2 regions of the Rhodopseudomonas palustris HaA2 genome follow, and region 1 is predicted to be linked to the other one. Evidence: riboswitches for the same ligand, from Rfam matches in the RefSeq annotation. Region 1 holds a riboswitch; the other holds the start of a gene.
The links. A riboswitch is a leader RNA that binds a small molecule or an ion and turns the genes downstream of it on or off. The one in region 1 is predicted to bind S-adenosylmethionine.

Region 1 (3,174 bases):
GTATAGCGCGTCGGGGCGGGACAGCATTTTTTCGTAGATCAGGCGGCCGACGATCTGGCCGTGTTCGAGGATGAACGGCACTTCGCGCGAGCGCACTTCCAGCACCGCGCGCGAGCCGCGGCCGCCGGCGCCCTCGTAGCCGAAGCCGGGATCGAAGAAGCCGGCATAATGCACGCGGAATTCGCCGACCAAGGGATCGAACGGCACCATCTCGGCGGCGTAGTCCGGCGGCACCTGGACGGCTTCCTTGGAGGCCAGGATGTAGAACTCGCCGGGGTCGAGGATCAGCGTGCCGTCGGGACGTGCGGCGATCGGTTCCCAGAATTCGCCGACCGCATAGCCGCCGCGGCGGTCGATATCGACCACGCCGGTGTGGCGCTTGGCGCGATAGCCGACGAAGCCATTGGCGTTGGCGCCGGACAGATCGACGCTGAGCGCGACGCCGCCATTGAGATCGGCGTCGTCGCTGTCGACCAGTCGCTCGACATCGTGCAACGCGTCGAGTTCGTCGGCGTCGAGCGTGGCCTGCCCGACGCGGAAGCGGACTTGAGACAGCCGCGAGCCCTCGCGCAGCAGCACCGGGAAGGTCTTCGGGCTGATCTCGGCGTAAAGCGGGCCGTGATAGCCGGCGCCGATCATGTCGAAGCGCCGGGTGCCGTCGGCGATCACCCGGGTGAAGACGTCGAGCCGCCCGGTCGAGCTCTTCGGATTGGCGGCGGCGACGATGCTCTTCGGCAGCGCCAGGCTCTCCAGCAGCGGCACGATGTAGACGCAATTGGTCTCCAGCACCGCGCCGTCCGACAGGTCGATCTCGTGCAGCTTCAGCTCGTCGATGCGCTCGGCCACCGTGCAGTCCGGCCCCGGCAGGAAGCTGGCGCGGACCCGATAGGCGATGCCGCCGAGCCGCAGATCGAGGCTGGCCGGCTGGATCTGGCTCTCGACGAACGGATATTCCGGCAGGATCAGCCCGGCCTCGGCCATCGCCGCGATCATGCGGTCGGGCAGAATCCCATCGGCATCGGGCGGCAACGCGAACGGCACGGCGGCGATCCTCACGGCGGCCGCACGGCCGCCAGACGCGGAAAATACTGGATTTCATCGGTTATCCGATGGCCGGCTTGACGGGAAGTCCACGGAGGATTAAGAGCCCGACTTATCCCGTGGTGATTTGAGCCGGCCGGCTTGCAGCCACGTTAAACAAGTCGCTAAACAGGCCGGGGACAATGTGATCCCGGCTTGTGGAAATTTTTCCAGGCCGGTTTTTTTGTGCCCGCATCGCCAGGTGTGGTCACGAATGGAGACCACATGTCCGAGACCAATACGCCCAATCCGAAGCCCTCCATCGCCATCCCCGACACCGCGCATTTCCGCCGCGAAACCCGGCTGGTGCATTCCGGCAGCCTGCGCTCGCAATATGGCGAGACCTCCGAGGCGCTGTTTCTGACCCAGGGCTTCGTCTACGACAGCGCCGAGCAATGCGAGGCGCGCTTCACCGGCGACGACGCCGGCTTCCAATATTCGCGGTTCTCCAATCCGACGGTGTTCAGCTTCGAGCAGCGGATGGCGGAATTCGAGGGCGCCGAGGCGGCGCGCGCCACCGCCACCGGCATGGCCGCGGTGACCGCCGCGATGCTGGCGCCGCTGCGCGCCGGCGATCACGTCGTGGCCTCGAAGGCGATGTTCGGCTCGTGCCGCTACGTGGTCGAGGATCTGCTGCCGCGCTACGGCATCGAATCGACGCTGGTCGACGGCCTCGATCTCGACCAGTGGCAGAAGGCGCTGCGCCCGAACACCAGGACCTGCTTCCTCGAAAGCCCGACCAATCCGACGCTCGACGTGCTCGACATCGGCGCGATCGCCGAGATCGCGCATGCCGGCGGCGCGCGGCTCGTCGTCGACAACGTGTTCGCGACGCCGATCTGGCAGAGCCCGCTCGCGCTCGGCGCCGACGTCGTGGTGTACTCCGCCACCAAGCATATCGACGGCCAGGGCCGCTGCCTCGGCGGCGTGGTGCTGTCGACGCAGGCGTTCATCGAGGAGCACATCCAGATGTATCTGCGCCAGACCGGGCCGTCGCTGTCGCCGTTCAACGCCTGGGTACTGCTGAAGGGGCTGGAGACGCTGGCGGTCCGGGTTCGCGCCCAGACTGAGACGGCGGCGGCGATTGCCGATGCGCTGGCCGGCCATCCGAAGATCCCGCGGCTGGTCTATCCCGGCCGCGCCGACCATCCGCAGGCCGCCACGGTCAAGAAGCAGATGGGCGCCGGCTCGACGCTGATCGGCTTCGAGGTCGCGGGCGGCAAGGCGGAAGCGTTCCGCTTCCTCAACGCGCTGAAGCTGATCCGGATCAGCAACAATCTCGGCGACGCCAAGAGCCTGGTCACGCATCCGGCGACGACGACCCATCAGCGGCTGAAGCCGGAAGCGCGCGCCGAACTCGGCATCAGCGAAGGCTTCATCCGCTATTCGGTCGGCCTCGAGCACAAGGACGACCTGATCGAGGACATCGTCGCGGCGCTGGAGAAGGTGTAGCGCCGCGCGAGTTTCGTGCCCCGGATGCTGCGCAGCGCGCCGCCATCCTGGACGCGGCGACGGGTACCCACGTCATCCTGAGGTGCGCGCTCTTGCGCGCCTCGAAGGATGAGCAACCAGTACCTGCGGCCCATCCTTCGAGGCCCGTTCGCCCGCGCTATGCGCGGACCAACGGTCACCTCAGGATGACGGTGATGACTTAGCGAGTCAGTTCGCAGGGGCCGCACGCGCCGCCGTCATCCTGAGAGCCTGCCCCGGACTTGATCCGGGGTGCGCGCCCTTGCGCGCCTCGAAGGATGGCCGCTCGCTCTGTCCACCACGCTCACATCGGCCGGTAGGCGCGCACATCCGCCGGGACGGTGACGCCGAGCTTGATCTGGCCGACCGAGCGGACGATGTCGTCGGCGAGCAGCTGCGCGAAGCAGGCGTAGCCCCAATCGTTCATGTGCAGCCCGTCGTCGATGACGAAATCCTCGAACGGCAGCGCCTGGCGTTCATGCCACTCCTTCATCACCTGAAAGCGCGGGAAGATCGCGACGCGGCGCAGCTCGGCGAGCCGGCCGAGTGCCGCGATCATCTTGCCGGCGCTCTCGGCGCGCTCGTTGACGCGCGGCGCATATTGCGGATCGACCAGCACCACGT
Region 2 (3,174 bases), 1.4 Mb from region 1:
GCCGGCGTTGAGCGCATGCACGATCGCGCGCGATTCCGGCGTCGGGAACAGCCAGTCGGAGGTGAACGACACCACGCAGAACCGCGTCTGGGTGCCGCGGAACGCCGCCGCCAGCACGCCGTGATGGTCGGCGGCGATGTCGAAATAATCCATCGCGCGGGTCAGATAGAGATAAGAGTTGGCGTCGAAGCGCTCGACGAAGGACGAGCCCTGATAGCGCAGATAGCTCTCGACCTGGAAGTCGGCGTCGAACGAGAACGTCGGCAGTTCGCGGTCCTGCATCCTGCGGCCGAACTTGCGGTGCAAGGCGGCGTCGGACAGATAGGTGATGTGCGCGGCCATCCGCGCCACCGCGAGGCCGCGATGCGGATGCGCGCCGGTCTCGACATAGCGGCCATGGGCCCAGTCCGGATCGGCCATCACCGCCTGGCGGCCGAGCTCGTGGAAGGCGATGTTCTGCGCCGAATGCCGCGTCGCGCAGGCGATCGGCATCGCCGAGAACACCCGCTCCGGATAGGCGACGCTCCATTGCAGCACCTGCATGCCGCCCATCGAGCCGCCGACGACGCAGAACAATTTGTCGATGCCGAGCCGGTCGACCAGCATCGCCTGGGCGCGGACCATGTCGGGGATGGTGATGACGGGAAAATCGAGGCCCCAGACCTTGCCGGTGGCCGGATTGGTCGAGGCCGGACCGGTCGAGCCCATGCAACTGCCGATCACGTTGGAGCAGATGACGAAATAGCGGTCGGTGTCGATCGGCTTGCCGGGACCGACCAGCGTCAGCCATCCGCCCGGCTTGCCGGTGATCGGATGCACATTGGCGATGTGCTGGTCCATGGTCAGCGCATGGCAGACCAGAATGGCGTTGCTCTTGTCGGCGTTCAGCGTGCCATAGGTCTGGTAGGCGATCTGGAACGGGGCGAGGTCGACGCCGCAATCGAGCCGCAGCGGCTGGTCGGCGCCGAACGACGCCACCAGCGACGTCGGATGGTCGGCCTCGTGGGGGCGCTCGCCACCGGTCGCAACGGGACCTTTCACCGGGTGTACATTCATCATACTGCCAACGGCCTCAGCGAGGGCATCCCCGCTGACCTCAGATAAGAGCGACCGAGCCAATAAAAAACCCGGCCTGAACATCGGTTCGGCCGGGATCAGAAACTGTCCCCGGCCTGTTTAGCGAGTTGTTTAACGTGGCTGCAAGCCGGCCGGCTCAAATGACCACGGGATCTGGCTGGGACTCTAATCACGAAGCTCGGGGTCGTCAATATTGGGGCCGAGGGTGTGCAGCGCCTGCTCTCCCCTCCCCCTTGCGGGGAGGGGTCGGGGGTGGGGGGCCGCGAGCACGGTGGTTGTGGAGAGCGGCCACACCTCAGCGCCGTGCTCGGCTCGCCCTCACCCCAGCCCTCTCCCGCGCGCGGGAGAGGGAGCGCGCTGCGGCTGGGGCGGCGCCCTGCCCGAAGGCAAAATCCTTTGCCTTCAATCGTCTGGTTTCCTAAGCAGAAGGTCGTATCGCGCCTCGATCTCGCCTGAAGGTTCCCCGCCATGACCAAACCGCCCTCGCCGCCGTCGCTGACCGAGCTGCGCCAGGAGATCGACGGCATCGACGCGCAGGTCCATCAGTTGCTGATGCAGCGCGGCGACATCATCGACCGGCTGATTTCGGTGAAGCAGACCCAGGAGGTCGGCTCGGCGTTCCGCCCGGCGCGCGAGGCCGACATGATGCGGCGGCTGGTGCAGCGCCACCACGGCATCCTGCCGCTCGACACCGTGGAGAGCATCTGGCGGGTGATCATCGCCACCTTTACTTATGTCCAAGCGCCGTTCGCCGTGCATGTCGACCAGTCGCTGGGCGAATCCGCGATGCGGGATTCGGCCCGGTTCCATTTCGGCTTCACGGTGCCCTATGTGCCGCATTTCTCGGCCTCCGCGGCGGTCGAGGCGGTGGCGCGCTCCAAGGGCGACCTCGCTTTGGTGTCGGCGACCTCCGGCAGCAATCCGTGGTGGCTGGCGCTGGAGGCCGCAGGCGCCCCGAAGATCATCGCCCGGCTGCCCTTCATCGAGCGCGCCGACCATCCGGCGGCGCTGCCGGTCTTCGTGGTGTCGCGGGTCGCGGACAGCGCCATGGTCACCGAGGTCGAGACCTGGAGCATCCGGGTGTCGGGCTGGAATGCCGAGATCGCCCGGGCGATCTCGCCGCTGGCCGAAGTCGTGGCGGTGCCGGATACCGCTTTTGACGGCGCGGCGCTGCTGGTGTCGATTTCCGCCCCCGGCGGCCTCGACAATATCAAGGCTGCCCTGATCGCAGCGGGGGCCTCGGTGCGCTCATCGGGCCTCGTCGGCAGCCACGCGAGGCGCTATACGGTGCCCCCGAGCGGCAAGGCCCCGACCTGAAGGACCGGCCTGCAGCCGCCTGACACTCCGGAGTTGACGATGTCCCGTCCCGTGCCGAAGCCCGGCATTCTCGATATTGCGCCCTACACCCCCGGCAAGAGCCCCGTGCCCGAAGCCGGCCGCAAGGTGTTCAAGCTCTCGGCCAACGAAACCCCGTTCGGCCCGTCGCCGCACGCGATCGCGGCCTATAAGAGCGCGGCGGATCATCTCGAGGATTATCCGGAGGGCACCTCGCGGGTGCTGCGCGAGGCGATCGGCCGTGCCTACGGCCTCGACCCCGACCGCATCATCTGCGGCGCCGGCTCCGACGAAATCCTGAACCTGTTGGCGCACACTTATCTCGGCCCCGGCGACGAGGCGATCTCGTCGCAGCACGGCTTCCTGGTCTATCCGATCGCCACGCTGGCGAACGGCGCCACCAACGTGGTCGCGCCGGAAAAGGACCTGACGACCGACGTCGACGCGATCCTCAGCAAGGTCACGCCGAACACCAAGCTGGTGTGGCTCGCCAACCCGAACAACCCGACCGGGACCTATATTCCGTTCGACGAGGTCAAGCGGCTGCGCGCCGGCCTGCCCTCGCACGTCGTGCTGGTCCTCGACGCCGCCTATGCCGACTACGTCTCGAAGAACGACTACGAGATCGGCATCGAACTGGTCTCGACCACCGACAACACCGTGCTGACCCACACCTTCTCCAAGGTGCACGGCCTCGCGAGCTTGCGGATCGGCTGGATGTTCGGCCCGGCGAATATTGTGGACGCGGTCAACCGCATCCGC

Region 2: it holds a riboswitch for S-adenosylmethionine, as region 1 does, so the genes downstream of both, metX (homoserine O-acetyltransferase MetX) here and RPB_RS04025 (O-succinylhomoserine sulfhydrylase) in region 1, are expected to answer to the same signal.

What each region holds. Positions count from the first base shown of each region.
Region 1 covers NC_007778.1:885,744-888,917, reverse strand. Annotated here, with positions in the region: gene RPB_RS04030 (2'-deoxycytidine 5'-triphosphate deaminase) at 1-1,041, opposite strand, end outside; SAM riboswitch at 1,151-1,230, shown strand; gene RPB_RS04025 (O-succinylhomoserine sulfhydrylase) at 1,306-2,532, shown strand; gene RPB_RS04020 (SGNH/GDSL hydrolase family protein) at 2,855-3,174, opposite strand, start outside.
Region 2 covers NC_007778.1:4,837,943-4,841,116, forward strand. Annotated here, with positions in the region: gene metX (homoserine O-acetyltransferase MetX) at 1-1,059, opposite strand, end outside; SAM riboswitch at 1,156-1,235, opposite strand; gene RPB_RS21425 (chorismate mutase) at 1,546-2,394, shown strand; gene RPB_RS21430 (pyridoxal phosphate-dependent aminotransferase) at 2,434-3,174, shown strand, end outside.